DNA from 3 places in the Buttiauxella sp. WJP83 genome. Region 3 is predicted to be linked to each of the others. Evidence: predicted binding sites of a transcription regulator. Region 3 holds the regulator's gene; each other region holds the start of a gene.
The links. The regulator LexA, encoded in region 3, represses DNA repair genes until DNA is damaged. The targets are predictions, from matches to a motif close to TNCTGTATGTACATACAGNA.
Positions count from the first base shown of each region.

Region 1: the regulator LexA is predicted to act here: its motif matches at 2,772-2,791, upstream of OH773_RS14640 (DNA translocase FtsK 4TM domain-containing protein).
Region 2: the regulator LexA is predicted to act here: its motif matches at 2,690-2,709, upstream of metR (HTH-type transcriptional regulator MetR).

Region 1 is NZ_CP110080.1:3,154,546-3,159,788, forward strand. Features, by position in the region: gene OH773_RS14640 (DNA translocase FtsK 4TM domain-containing protein) at 1-2,708, opposite strand, end outside; gene lrp (leucine-responsive transcriptional regulator Lrp) at 2,830-3,324, opposite strand; gene trxB (thioredoxin-disulfide reductase) at 3,826-4,794, shown strand; gene cydD (heme ABC transporter permease/ATP-binding protein CydD) at 5,003-5,243, shown strand, end outside.
Region 2 is NZ_CP110080.1:4,454,625-4,459,867, reverse strand. Features, by position in the region: gene yigL (sugar/pyridoxal phosphate phosphatase YigL) at 3-809, shown strand; gene OH773_RS20580 (carboxylate/amino acid/amine transporter) at 918-1,817, shown strand; gene metR (HTH-type transcriptional regulator MetR) at 1,705-2,658, opposite strand; gene metE (5-methyltetrahydropteroyltriglutamate--homocysteine S-methyltransferase) at 2,778-5,039, shown strand; gene OH773_RS20565 (helix-turn-helix domain-containing protein) at 5,080-5,243, opposite strand, start outside.
Region 3 is NZ_CP110080.1:4,341,856-4,347,098, reverse strand. Features, by position in the region: gene plsB (glycerol-3-phosphate 1-O-acyltransferase PlsB) at 1-1,448, opposite strand, end outside; gene OH773_RS20085 (diacylglycerol kinase) at 1,634-2,002, shown strand; gene lexA (transcriptional repressor LexA) at 2,111-2,719, shown strand; gene dinF (MATE family efflux transporter DinF) at 2,861-4,192, shown strand; gene OH773_RS20070 (CsbD family protein) at 4,336-4,545, shown strand; gene zur (zinc uptake transcriptional repressor Zur) at 4,634-5,149, opposite strand.

The DNA.
Region 1 (5,243 bases), 1.2 Mb from region 3:
TTCGCCAGATCGGCAATCACCGGCTCACCACCGATATCTTTGCCCAGCACCACCGTTAACGGTGAAGCACTGTCACGGAACTTGGCGCAATCCAGCACTTCGCGTAGGTATACGGTCTGACGTTTTTTGTTCGGCAACTCCAGACCAACATAAGGTTTACCCGGAATAACCTCAACCACACGCACCGCTACCGTCGACAACGAACGCGCAAGGTCGCGAGACAAGTTAGAGATTCGTGCAGCTTTCACGCCTGGCGCTAAGTCAAGCTCAAAGCGAGTGATGACGGGGCCTGGAGAGTAATCTACAACGTCTGCTTTAATACGGTAATCCGCAAGGCGAGCTTCCACCAGTCGCGCCATTTGCTCCAAAGCAAAGGTATCCACTGGCTCAACTTCTACTGGCGGAGACGTCAGCAAATCTAGCGACGGTAAAGGCGTGGTAGGACGCTGCAACGGACGATCATCACCATTTCGCATTAGGAATGGATGGATCAGACTTTCCTGCATTTGCGGTGCTGTAACCGGTGCATTGGACTGTGGCGGCGTCCTGTGCGGCTGTGCAGTTTGCCAGCTTTGCTCAGGCTTAACCGGCGCGGGTTCTTCAACCGGGCTCGGGGTAAACAATGGTTCACCAGGCCCATCGTTAACGAGCGTTTTCATTGGCGAGAAATCAAAATCATCCAGCGAGAACGGCACATTATTTGGCTGTTGCTGATGAGATTGCGCCCCTGGCGCCGAGTAACGCTGTTGCTGTTGCGCCGCAAATTGGCGTGCTAATTCAGCCTGCTCAGCCTCATCTTCATCTTGTTGCGAAACGTCGTCTTCATATTCTTCGCCATAACGTTGCTGTTGTTGAGCAGCGAACTGGCGAGCAAGCTCTTGCTGTTCCAGATCTTCAGCATCATCAGCAAAGTCATCTTCGATATCCATGCCGTTCTGACGACGAGCTTCCTCTTCAGCCATTCTCTGGGAAGGCAACTTGATTCCGTAGGAAGCAAGTTCGCGTCGAGTCGGTACCCGCACGCGATTTGGGCGTGGTAGCTGCGGGCCGATCCCCTCTTTGGTTTGAGGGCGCGGCGCATCACTGGCAATACTAAACACGGGGCTAAAGGCAGACGCTGCAGCCACAACTTTTGCTGCGTCTTTTAATTCCTGTGGAATAGCAGCACCAGGTGCTGGCACCACGGAGGTCGTATCGAATACACCTTGTGGCATTGCGGGTGTTTCAATCCGCGGCGCGGAAGTCGACGTAGTTTGAGTAAATGCAGGGCTTTGATCATAGCCATAAGGATCAGGTTTTGGTTCATTAACCGGCTGATACCAGGCCGCGAGTTGCTCCCGTTCACGAGCACGTCGCTCTTCGACCTCTTCGAAATGGTAGATCGGTGGGCGAACTGCCGGTTTTACTTCTTCAACCGGTTCAGGTTGAAGTGTTGGCTCGACGGGAGCTGGCTCATAGTAAGCGGATTCAGGCGGCGCTTGTTCAACGACCGGTTCTGACCAATGGTTTGTCACCTGCTGCGGAATGTATTGCTCAGCCTCGCGCGGGGCGTGGAAACTTTCAGGCGCAGGCGCAATCACGGGATCAGGCGTCACGGTGGTTGGCGCAGGTTCCCAGGCAATAGCAGGCGTATGTTCTACTTCTGGAGCATGAGCTGTAACGGGAGGTACCGTTGCCATTGGCATAACCGGGGCGGCATAGTCTGGATTATTTGCCATCGCCGTGGCCGCTGTAGCTGCTACAGGTGCGACAATCGACTGCCCGTGTAAAAGCGGATCGTATTCTTCGCTTTCCGGCAAAGTGGCTTTATTCCCAGAAAACAGTACGTCATCTTCTGGCGGCGTCGCTTTGTTGTTTGAGAACAAAACGTCATCTTCGTCGTCATCCATACGCTTACCAGAAAACAGCGCTGAGTCTGTTTTACGTGCGTTAGGGTTGGCAAATTTTTCGGAGATGCGCTGCTTACGGGCTAACGCGCCACGTAAAATGCGCGCACGACGAGACTCGCGTTTTTCGACTTCTGGTGCGTGCTCTTCGTCATGTTTTTCATCTTCGTCGTCGTAATCATCATCCTGCCAGGTGTTATCCCGACGAGTACGGTTGCTGGCAAAAGTGAGCACGCTCAAGGTCGCGCCACCAATTTTTTCAGCGATACTCACCCACGACCAGCCGGTAAACAGGGTCAAACCTGCTGCCCATACGCATAACAACGCGATAGTACCGCCGCTACTGTTAAGCAGAGGCATCATGGCCGTGCTCAGCAGACTCCCGATAACGCCACCCGAGGCGAAATACCAGATGTCATCTGCGTTAATTGCCGCAAGTCCGCAAGCCGTCAGCACCATTGCCAGTACGCCGATAAGACGTAAAGAAACGGCGAAATAATCGACAAACTCTTCGCTATCCCGATTGCGGAACGTGAACCAACACGCACCGATAATAATCACCGGAATGGTGTAGGCCATTACGCCAAAGATGAAAAATAGCGTGTCGGCCAACCACGCACCGGGCATCCCTCCCAAATTATGGATAGGTTCATGCCATGCGGTTTGTGACCAACTGGGATCTGAAGGATTAAAACTAAGCAACGCCGCCATCAAATAGACGGCAAAAATGGCAACAAGAAGCAGTAACGCCTCTAATAGCCGACGCCCGCTGCTGAGTTTCCTCAATGTAACTTCTTTTTCTTCGGTGTATTCCTGGCTCAAGTAAGACTCTCCAGGTCCTTAATAAATATGGAGAGCAACAGTGCCGGGCATTCCCGGCACTGTTGCTGTATGAATTACCAGGAGTGTAACCAAAATACGCAGATTTTGCACCTGGCCCGTGTTAACGGGTCTTAATAACCAGACGATTACTCTGTTTGACCTCTTCCATGACCACATAGGTACGGGTATCGTTCACACCCGGCAGTCGTAACAAGGTTTCGCCCAATAATTTGCGGTACGCTGACATATCCGGTACACGGGTTTTCAACAGATAGTCGAAATCACCGGATACCAAATGACACTCTTGAATTTCTTCAAGTTTTTGAACTGCAGCATTAAATTGCTCAAACACATCCGGGGCGCCACGATTCAGAGTAATCTCAACAAAAACCAGAAGTGATGCATCCAGATAATGCGGGTTCAGCAGAGCGGTGTAGCCCTGGATGAAACCCTGTCGTTCCAGACGACGCACGCGCTCGAGGCACGGGGTCGGTGAAAGCCCTACTCGCTTTGAAAGCTCGACGTTGGAAATACGCCCATCCTTCTGTAGTTCATTAAGGATGTTACGATCGATGCGGTCGAGATCTTTGCCAGGGCGCTTCTTGCTATCTACCATTATTATAGTCTCTCTGTGTTCCTTCCTTCACCTGCCATAACCCGGTCAACGTCAATGTTCCGGGTGTACGTGAGAAGACCGGTGCCCAATGGCTGCTAACGACATCACTTATGGCGTCTGTCCACGCCATGAGTAGATTTCAATAACCCGGTAAAATTGCATCAGGTATGCGCGATTATTTTACAATTCTCGCCCCAAATGTTTTTCTTCCTCGAATGTTTTCGCAAATGCTTAGCGGATTGTCAAAGCAAAACATCTAAATTTAGTGGAACGTGCCGGATATCTGGGCTACTTGACGATTATTCATCACTTTACCCGGGTGAGTATTTAGACTGTTTGGATGGATTTTTATGCGCTTTGCCAGCACTCGCTGCGGCTGATTGAACACAGCTATTGCACATATAGTTAACATATTCGCCAACACAGCCCCTCTACCCTTTTTTTAGCCCGCCAAATTCCCTACAATCCCTCGATTGTCTGCCAACGAACAATGAGGATCTCATGGGCACCGCTAAACACAGTAAATTGCTAATTCTTGGCTCCGGCCCTGCGGGCTACACCGCTGCAGTCTACGCGGCACGCGCCAACCTCAAGCCCGTTTTGATTACCGGGATGGAAAAAGGTGGCCAGTTGACCACTACGACCGAAGTTGAGAACTGGCCTGGTGATCCTAACGACCTGACTGGCCCTGCGTTAATGGAACGCATGCACGAACATGCGACCAAGTTCGAAACAGAAATTCTGTTCGACCACATCTCGAAGGTTGATCTACAGAATCGTCCATTCCGTCTGACGGGCGACAGTGGCGAATACACTTGTGATGCGTTGATCATCGCGACCGGGGCTTCTGCACGTTATCTGGGTTTGCCTTCTGAAGAAGCGTTTAAAGGCCGCGGCGTTTCTGCCTGTGCAACATGTGATGGTTTCTTCTATCGCAATCAAAAGGTCGCGGTCATTGGTGGCGGTAATACCGCAGTTGAAGAAGCACTTTATCTGGCAAACATTGCCTCTGAAGTGCATTTGATTCACCGCCGCGACAGCTTCCGTGCCGAGAAAATTCTGATCAATCGTTTGATGGATAAAGTGAAGAACGGCAACATCGTGCTGCACACCAACCGTACTCTGGATGAAGTCACAGGCGATCAGATGGGTGTGAGTGGACTGCGTCTGCGCGATGTACACAACACGGACACCACTGAAGAGCTGGAAGTCGCAGGCCTGTTTGTGGCTATCGGCCACAGTCCAAATACCGGAATCTTCGCCGATCAGCTTGAGCTGGAAAATGGCTACATCAAAGTACAGTCCGGTATTCACGGTAATGCCACACAAACCAGCATCCCTGGCGTATTTGCTGCAGGTGATGTGATGGACCATATCTATCGTCAGGCAATCACCTCTGCGGGCACGGGCTGCATGGCTGCACTTGATGCTGAGCGCTACCTGGATGGATTAGCCGAACAGAATAAGTAACTTCCTCAGTCCTGAGCGGCAGTTTGAAGATACGTAAAGGCGACTGAATTGGTCGCCTTTCTTTTGCCTGCGTTGTAACATTGCCCGCAATTTTTGCCTGATAATTCATACCCAAAATAATTCGAGTTGCAAGAATGTGGCAAATAAGTGAAGCCAACGCACCTGCTGCTTGAAGTATGAAGGGGATATCAACCTGCACTGGCAACCCATGAATAAAACCCGTCAACAAGAACTTAGCCGCTGGCTAAAACAACAAAGCATTATCTCCCGCCGCTGGTTAGGGCTTTCCCGTGTTTTGGGACTGGTCAGTGGGCTTTTGATTGTTGCTCAAGCCTGGCTGTTAGCCAGAATGTTGCAGCACATGATCATGGATAATATCCCCCGTGAAGCCCTGCTATTGCTTTTCATTATCCTGATTCTGATTTTTGTCTTGCGCGCGTGGGTCGTGT
Region 2 (5,243 bases), 110 kb from region 3:
CTATGTACCATGTCGTTGCGTCTGACTTAGATGGCACGTTGTTGTCCCCCGATCACCTGCTCACCCCATACGCCAAAGAAACGCTGAAATTGCTCACCGCTGAAGGGGTACATTTCGTCTTTGCAACGGGTCGTCACCATATCGATGTGGGGCAAATCCGCGATAACCTCGAAATCAAAGCCTACATGATCACCTCCAACGGTGCGCGTGTGCATGATACTGACGGCAACCTGGTATTCAGCCACGATCTTGATCAGGACATCGCCCGTGATCTGTTTGGTGTCGTGCATACCCATCAAGATATCGTGACCAACGTCTACCGTGGCGACGAATGGTTCATGAACCGCCATCGCCCTGAAGAGATGAAATATTTTAAAGAGGCCGTATTTAATTACAGCCTGTTTGAGCCAGGTTTGCTGGACGCTGATGGTATTAGCAAAGTGTTCTTCACCTGTGATTCACACGAAAAATTGCTGCCGCTTGAGCAAGCGTTGATTGCCCGTTGGGGTGACCGAGTCAATGTCAGCTTCTCGACACTCACTTGCCTGGAAGTAATGGCGGGTGGGGTATCCAAAGGTCACGCGCTGGAAGCGGTATCTAAAGCAATGGGTTACAGCCTGAAAGAGTGCATCGCCTTTGGTGATGGCATGAACGACGCAGAAATGCTCAGCATGGCGGGTAAAGGCTGCATCATGGGCAATGCCCACCAACGCCTGAAAGACTTGTTGCCAGAGCTGGAAGTGATTGGCACCAACGCCGATAACGCCGTTCCACATTACCTGCGTAAGATGTTCCTCGGTAAAGATTAATTCGCCGATATTGAGTGGCGATTTAATCGCCACTCGTCAACCAAATAGCTAAGCCTCTGCCAACACCCTTCGCTACAATAAGGCATAACCTGTTGTAGAGATTTCATCGTGCCGTTACTGATCATCACCACAATCCTGTGGGCCTTCTCATTTAGTCTGATTGGCGAATACCTTGCCGGGCATGTCGACAGCTATTTTTCGGTGCTGATGCGCGTCGGGCTTGCGGCGCTAGTATTCCTGCCGTTCCTGCGTTTTAAAGGTTACAGCGCGAAAACGTTGCTGTTGTATATGCTGGTAGGCGCGCTGCAACTCGGTGTGATGTACCTGTTTAGCTTCCAGGCTTATCTCTACCTGACGGTTTCAGAATTCCTGTTGTTCACCGTGCTGACACCGTTGTATATCACGCTGATTTACGATTTGCTCAGCCGCAGGCCGCTGCGCTGGGGTTATGCACTCAGTGCAGGGCTGGCGGTGGTTGGCGCGGCGATTATTCGCTATGACAAAGTGAGCGATCACTTCTGGACTGGCCTGCTGTTAGTGCAGGCGGCCAACATCTGCTTTGCTATCGGCATGGTGGGCTACAAACGTTTGATGGAAACGCGTCCGATGCCGCAGCATTGCGCATTCTCATGGTTTTATCTTGGCGCATTCATTGTGGCGGTAAGCGCCTGGTTTGTGCTGGGGAATCCGCAAAAACTCCCGACTACCAACCTGCAATGGGGCATCCTGGTGTGGCTGGGTGTCGTGGCGTCAGGGCTGGGTTATTTCATGTGGAACTATGGTGCGACGCAGGTGGATGCAGGAACGCTCGGCATCATGAACAACGTGCATGTTCCGGCAGGGCTGCTGGTTAACCTCGCCATCTGGCAAGAACAGCCCCACTGGCCGAGTTTTATCATTGGTGGGACGGTGATAATGGCCTCGCTATGGGTGCATCGCCGTTGGGTCGCTCCGCGTTCTTCACAAACGGCAGATGCTCGCAAGCGTGTGAACGCGTCGAGCGAATAAACGCTTCTGTCACCGGTTGACGCTGCTCGCCATCGCGAACGGCGGCGTACAACCGGCTCCACAATCCTTCGCCCAGGGTTTTAGTTACCACCAGACCCTGGCGCTCCACATTCTCCACCACCCAATGCGGCAGCGCGGCAATGCCCATACGTGCCGACACCATCTGAATTAACAGCAACGTGTTATCCACACTTTTAAGCATAGGGCTCACGCCTGCGGGTTGCAGGAAATGTCGCCAGATATCCAATCGTTGGCGCTGCACCGGGTAAATTAACAATGTCTCGCTGCTCAAATCTTCCGGATCAATTCGTGTTTTGTTCGCTAACGGGTGATCCGTTGCCAGCACCAGGCGCACTTCATAATCAAACATGGGCGAATAGTGCAGACCGCTGCGCGGCAGAATGTCCGAGGTCAAAACGATATCCAGCTCGCTTTGCTGTAACGCGGGCTGCGGGTCGAACGTCACACCTGATTTGAAATCCAGATCCACCTGCGGCCAGGTTTTGTGGAAATTCTCTAATGCGGGTGTCAGCCACTGAATACAGCTATGGCATTCGATGGCGATACGCAACGTTGTCTGATGCGGTTCATTGCAGGCCTGAAGCGCACGGCTAATCTGCGGCAGCACTTGTTCTGCCAGTTGCAATAGCACTTCACCCTGAGGAGTAAAGCGCAGTGGCTGACTTTTACGGACAAACAAGCGGAACCCAAGTCGCTGCTCCAGATCGCTGAACTGATGAGAGAGCGCCGATTGGGTCTGATGCAACGCGGCAGCGGCAGCGGCTAAAGAGCCACAATTTCGTAACGCCTGGAGCGTCCGCAGGTGTTTGATCTCGATCATGAAAGTCCTTCACTTCGGCATGAGCAAATTGCGCTTGAGGAATATACAGTACCTTTGCAAGATGGCGGTGTAAACATCTGGACGTCCAAATCCAAAAAATTCACCATGAGGACATAAAAATGACAATCAAAAATCACACCCTCGGCTTCCCTCGTGTTGGCCTGCGTCGCGAACTGAAAAAGGCACAAGAAAGTTACTGGGCAGGTAACTCTACCCAGGAAGAATTACTGACAGTGGGCCGCGAACTGCGTGCTCGTCACTGGGATCAACAAAAACAGGCCGGCGTTGAATTACTGCCAGTGGGCGATTTCGCCTGGTACGATCACGTTCTGACCACCAGCTTGTTACTTGGCAATGTACCGGCTCGTCATCAGAACGCGGACGGCAGTGTAGATATCGACACATTATTCCGTCTGGGCCGTGGCCGCGCACCGACTGGCAAGCCTGCCGCCGCCGCAGAAATGACGAAATGGTTTAACACCAACTATCACTACATGGTGCCGGAATTTACTCTAGGCCAGCAGTTCAAACTGACCTGGACACAACTTCTGGATGAAGTGGACGAAGCGCTGGCACTGGGCCACAACGTGAAACCTGTGCTGCTTGGCCCAGTCACCTATCTGTGGCTGGGTAAAGTGAAGGGTGAGCAGTTCGACCGCCTGAGCTTGCTCAACGACATTCTGCCGGTTTACCAACAGGTTCTGGCAGAGCTGGCAAAACGCGGCATCGAATGGGTGCAAATCGATGAACCCGCTCTGGTGCTGGAATTGCCGCAGGCGTGGCTGGATGCGTTCAAGCCTGCTTATGACGCGCTGAATGGTAACGTTAAGCTGTTGCTGACCACCTATTTCGAAGGCGTCACGCCAAACCTGAACACCATCACCGCGCTGCCGGTCCAGGGTCTGCACGTTGATTTCGTACACGGTAAAGATGATATCAACGCGTTGCATCAACAGCTTCCGGCTGACTGGCTATTGTCTGCCGGTGTGATTAACGGACGTAACGTCTGGCGTGCCGATCTGACGGAAAAATATCAGCAATTGCAGGCCATCGTCGGCAAACGTGAGCTATGGGTGGCCTCCTCTTGCTCATTGCTGCACAGCCCAATCGATCTCAGCGTGGAAACGCGTCTGGATGCGGAAGTGAAAAGCTGGTTTGCCTTCGCCCTGCAAAAATGTGCTGAGCTTTCACTACTGACCGAAGCGCTAAACAGCGGTAACACCGAAAAGCTGGTGGAATGGAGCGCACCAATTCAGGCTCGCCGCCATTCAAGCCGTGTACACAATGCCGCAGTAGAACAGCGTCTGGCTACCATTACCGCGCAAGACAGCCAACGTCACAGCGACTATGCCGCTCGTGCCGTGGCGCAACGTCAGCGTTTTAACCTGCCAGCGTGGCCGACAACGACTATCGGTTCTTTCCCGCAAACCACCGAAATCCGCGGCTTGCGCCTAGACTTCAAAAAGGGAAATCTGGATGCCAACAACTATCGCACCGGTATCGCTGAACACATCAAACAAGCGGTAGCGGAACAAGAACGGCTGGGCCTGGATGTGCTGGTGCACGGTGAGGCCGAGCGTAACGACATGGTGGAATATTTTGGCGAACACCTCGACGGCTTCGTCTTCACCCAAAACGGCTGGGTACAGAGCTACGGCTCCCGCTGTGTAAAACCGCCGGTCGTGATTGGTGATATCAGCCGCCCGGAAGCCATCACCGTTGAATGGGCGAAGTACGCGCAATCCCTGACCGACAAACCAGTAAAAGGCATGTTGACTGGCCCGGTGACAATTCTGTGCTGGTCATTCCCACGCGAAGACGTCTCGCGCGAAACCATCGCGAAGCAAATTGCACTGGCGTTGCGCGACGAAGTGGCGGATCTTGAAGCTGCGGGCATTGGCATCATTCAGATTGACGAACCCGCGTTGCGTGAAGGTTTACCGCTGCGTCAGTCCGACTGGCAGGCGTATCTGGAATGGGGCGTGGAAGCTTTCCGCCTGAACGCCGCTGTGGTACGCGACGACACGCAGATCCACACCCACATGTGTTACTGCGAATTCAACGACATCATGGATTCCATTGCGGCGCTGGATGCGGACGTGATCACCATTGAAACCTCACGTTCCGATATGGACTTGTTGGAGTCGTTCAAAGAGTTCGAATACCCGAACGAAATTGGACCGGGCGTGTATGACATTCACTCGCCGAACGTGCCAAGCGTGGAATGGATTGAAGCGCTCCTGAAGAAAGCGGCTGAAAGTGTTCCGGCTGAGCGTTTGTGGGTTAACCCTGACTGCGGCCTGAAAACTCGCGGCTGGCCAGAAACGCGTCAGGCGCTGGCGAACATGGTGAAGGCGGCGCAGAACTTGCGTAGCGCTTAAGTTTTCTTTTGCCCTCGAAAGGGGGCTATCTTCAGTGGTATCAGAGATGGAAAACCACACGCTTACCGGTTGGTAGCGTTATATCAATACTCAATTCACCCCCAAGAGCTGCGACGTAGCGTTTTAATGTGGATAAGCGCGGGTCGTTTTCAGGGTTTTCCATTTTAGCTATGGTAGGTTGGGATACCCCAACAGCCTGGGCGA
Region 3 (5,243 bases):
ACTCGCTGGTTCAGGAATGTCATCAATGGCATCGGTTCGCCAAAGTTCACATAGCCCTGACCGAGGTTACGCAGCTTACTCAGGCCACGTACCATCTGCATGAAACTCTCTTTCTCTTTGGTCGCACCACGCAACTCTTTTGCGTAAGTCCCCACTTCCATTACATGCTCGTAGCCAATGTAAATCGGCACCAATGTAATAGGGCGAGTACCGCCGCGCAGCATTGCCTGAATGGTCATCGACAAGGTGCCGGTTTTCGGGTCGAGCAAACGCCCGGTACGAGAACGACCCCCTTCCACGAAATATTCAACGGAATAGCCACGGCTAAACAGCTCGCCCAGATATTCACGGAACACGGTGGAGTAGAGTTTGCTGCCTTTAAAGGTACGACGGATAAAGAACGCACCGAGGCGGCGGAAAATCGGGCCCGCTGGCCAGAAGTTCAGGTTGATACCCGCCGCGATGTGCGGAGGAACCAGCCCCTGGTGATAAAGCACATAGGACAGCAGCATGTAATCCATGTGGCTGCGATGGCAAGGGACATAAACAATCTCATGACCATCGTGAGCCAACTGGCGCACGCGTTCTGCATTATGAACGTTTATCCCCTGGTACAAGCGGTTCCACGTCAGACTGAGCACGCGGTCGCTCACTCGAATCGCTTCATAAGAGAAGTTGGCGGCAATCTCTTCCATCAGCGCCACAGCGTTTTGCTGTGCTTTTTCATGGGAGATTTTCTTGCTGCGTGCTTCATCTTCGACGGCGCGAGCGATAGCTTTCGATGCCAGAAGTTTATTAAACAGATCCTGACGTACCGGCAAACGCGGCCCGATGGTCGCTAAACGCTGGCGAGCAAAGTGCATACGCGCAACGCGAGCCAATTTCTGAGCGATCTTTTTATCCGTACCGTGCTCGGTGGCCATGTGGCGTAGAGAGACGGGTGGCGAAAAACGCACGAAACTGTCGCGACCAAGCCAGGTAACGGCGAAAAATTTCTGGATGCCGTTCAGCATCTTTAATGGCGGATTAACTTCGCCTTTTTCGCGACCCGGAGAGCGGCCAAACATCACCGAGACCGGCACCATCTGCACATCCAGATTTGGATTGCTGCGGTGCAAGTCGAGGTAATCATGGAACAACTTGATCGACTCTTCTTTCGGCGTGTAATACGTGAATACGCGCGGGCCGCCGTGGATAAAGACGTAACGCGGGAGTACCGCTCCATCAATCTCTAACGGCTGAAGCGGATCGGGTAAGCCATGCGCGAGACATTGTGCGCGCAGCGTTAATAAGTCCGCCTTAGAGTTATACGGCAGCACGTACATTATCGGGCGTGTGGGATCTAAGCCCAGTTCGGCTTGTGGATCTGCCGGAATGGACTTGCTTTTTACCAGAACGCCTAATGGTAAATTAAGTAATTTGTAGTAGATTCTTGGCCAGCCTGACATAAACGATGTAAAGCCTCAGGTTAATAATGCAATTTCGCCGCAAGAATATCAGAATCTCACTCAGATTTCTGTGGCGTTGCGCTTTATACCCGTCATTCTTCAAGTTGTAGCCGTGTTGGCAGCAATTTGAAGAATGACGGGTATAGATAAGTATTGACGCAAATAATTTGAAAAGGTTTCCAAAAATGGCGAGTAACGTCACCGGATTTACCCGTATCATCAAAGCCGCTGGCTATTCATGGAAAGGGCTCAAAGCAGCCTGGATCAACGAAGCTGCGTTCCGTCAGGAAGGCGTTTGTGCCGTAATCGCTATTGCCATTGCCTGTTATTTAGATATCGACCCCATCACCCGTATTCTACTGATTGGTTCTGTCGTGCTGGTTATGATTGTCGAGATCCTCAACAGTGCGATTGAATCCCTTGTTGACCGCGTGGGTACGGATTATCACGAGCTTTCAGGACGCGCCAAGGACATGGGATCAGCTGCTGTGTTAATCGCCATTATCCTCGCAGTGATTACCTGGGTCACACTGCTTTGGCAGCATTTGCGATGATCTTTCCAGAATAGTTAAGTGGCTGGTTTTTTGCTTAATTTGTGGTTCCAAATTCGCCTTTGACTGTATATACTCACAGCATAACTGTATAAACACCCAGGGGGCGGAATGAAAGCGTTAACTACCAGGCAGCAAGAGGTGTTTGATCTTATTCGGGATCATATCAGCCAGACCGGCATGCCACCGACTCGTGCCGAGATTGCTCAACGTCTGGGGTTCCGTTCTCCAAACGCCGCTGAAGAGCACCTAAAAGCACTGGCTCGTAAAGGCGTCATTGAGATTGTCTCTGGTGCGTCGCGCGGTATCCGCTTGCTGGTGGAAGAAGTTACCGGTATTCCGCTGGTTGGGCGTGTTGCTGCAGGTGAGCCACTCTTGGCTCAGCAGCATATCGAAGGCCATTACCAGGTTGATCCATCGCTGTTTAAACCTAATGCCGATTTCTTGCTGCGCGTCAGCGGTATGTCTATGAAAGACATCGGTATTATGGACGGTGATCTGCTCGCGGTGCATAAAACTCAGGATGTGCGTAACGGCCAGGTTGTGGTTGCGCGTATTGATGATGAAGTTACCGTTAAGCGCTTAAAACAGCAGGGCAACGTTGTTCATCTTCTTCCAGAAAATAGCGAGTTTGAACCTATTGTGGTTGACCTGCGCGAACATAACTTCTCCATTGAAGGGTTGGCGGTTGGGGTGATTCGCAACGGCAACTGGCTGTAAAGTTTCTTAAAACTGAAAACCCAAATAATTCAAGTTGCATTGAGGCGGCGAGAAAACGAGTCCCGATGAGCTTACTTGAGTAAGTGATTCGGGTGAGTGAACGCGGCCAACAAAGATGCGGCTTGAAGTATGAAGGGTGGAATGCGATTTTTCTCAACGGCTGACAAAGTACTCTGGCGCCTCGCCTTACCCATGATCTTCTCCAACATCACCGTCCCCTTGCTGGGTCTGGTCGATACGGCAGTCATTGGTCATCTGGACAGCCCTGTCTATCTTGGCGGAGTCGCTATTGGCGCTACGGCAACCAGTTTCCTGTTCATGCTTTTGCTATTCCTGCGCATGAGTACCACGGGCTTAACCGCTCAAGCGTTTGGCGCAAATAATCCCTCGGCGTTAGCTCGTGCACTGGTACAGCCTTTATTGCTGGCGCTGGGCGCAGGCGTTGTGATTATCGCGCTGCGCGATCCCCTCATTTCACTGGCATTACATATTGTTGGCGGTAACCAGGATGTGCTCTGGCAGGCACAGCGTTTTCTTGAGATCCGCTGGCTAAGCGCCCCGGCTTCACTGGCTAACCTGGTCTTACTTGGTTGGCTGTTAGGCGTTCAGTATGCGCGTGCACCGGTTATCTTACTGGTCGTCGGAAACGTGCTGAATATCGTGCTGGATGTGTGGCTGGTGATGGGGTTGCACATGAATGTGCAGGGGGCGGCGTTAGCGACGGTCACTGCGGAATATGCGACATTTATCATCGGGTTGCTGATGGTGAAAAAGGTGATGGGCCTGCGTGGAATCAGCGTAGAGATGCTGATGAAAGCCTGGCGCGGAAACGTTCGGCGTTTACTGGCGCTTAACCGGGACATTATGTTGCGCTCGCTGTTGCTGCAGGTGTGTTTCGCATCAGTGACGATTTTTGGCGCACGGTTAGGCAGCGAAATCGTTGCGGTAAACGCGGTGCTGATGACGTTGCTGACCTTCACCGCCTATGCGCTTGATGGGTTTGCTTACGCTGTTGAAGCCCATTCGGGGCAGGCATTTGGTGCGAAAAATCGAGGCCAATTGCTGGAGGTGTGGGGAGCAGCCTGTCGCCAGGCGGGATTGGTCGCGTTAGCTTTTGCCATAGTGTATGCACTGTTTGGCGAGAACATTGTTTCGCTCCTGACATCAATCCCTGAATTGCAGCGCCAGGCCGATCGCTATTTGCATTGGCAGATAGTTTTACCGGTGGTGGGCGTCTGGTGCTATTTGCTTGATGGCATGTTTATTGGCGCAACACGTGGTGCAGAAATGCGAAACAGTATGGCCGTTGCGGCTCTTGGCTTTGGATTAACCTTGTTCACCGTGCCCTGGTTGGGCAACCATGGGTTATGGCTTTCGCTGGCGGTGTTTCTTGCACTACGAGGTTTGTCATTGGGGTGGATCTGGCGTCGTCATTGGCGTCACAACACCTGGTTTGAACACGTGCATGGTTAAAGATTCTTAGTTTTTCCGCCACTGCCGCATCCTTAACTACAATTGTTATCACGTCCAGCAGATAAGAGTGGTTTTAGCCAAACGGCAGCACTCGGACGTTGTTAACTTTTAGCAGTTTTTTAGCGAACGTTGAGGAGACTATTATGAATAAAGACGAAATCGGCGGTAACTGGAAACAGTTCAAAGGCACAGTGAAAGAAAAATGGGGCAAACTGACGGATGACGACATGACCGTCATCGAAGGGAAGCGCGATCAGCTAGTCGGTAAAATCCAGGAACGCTATGGATACGCCCAAGAACAGGCAGAGAAAGAAGTCGTTGATTGGGAAAAACGTAACGATTACCGCTGGTAATCTCATCCCTCAGATGTGTTAACTCTCTAAATCTGCCCTGGTACATGGAAGTACCGATTCTTCCCCAGTCTAATCTTCTAAATTCGTATTAGCGTGATTTTTTCTTCGACTGAATAGTGTGGTCATGCCCGCATGCTTCGGGATGGTTGCAGGCTTCAACTTCTGCGCAAGCGCTGCATAAACCATGCGCCTCAATGACATTATGATGCAGAGCAAATCCTAACTGGGCAGCCAATTGATGCATGATATCTTCAACGTCTTGCGCACCATGTTCCTTCACCGCTCCACATCTGTCGCAAATAAACATCGCTGATGAGTGCGTTGGCTGATCAAACAGATGGCACAAAACATAGCTGTTGGTTGACTCAACGCGATGCACAAAGCCTTGTTCAAGAAGAAAATCGAGAGCACGATACACCGTCGGAGGTTTTGCTTGTGGTTCACTGGCACGCAATAAATCCAGCAAATCATAAGCGCTGATTGCACCCGCTTGTTGCGTCAGTAAACGCAGCACTTCCAGGCGTTGTGGCGTCAGGCGCACATTACGCTGCTCGCATAGTTTTTCAGCCTGCGCTAACACGTTTTGTGAAGTCGTGATGTCCATCAGCATTCCCCTGTAGATTAGCCCTACACTCTATCACAACGCGCAAAAAACGCCGAGTGGTGCACCATTCTGGCTGCATCCTTTTGAGATGACT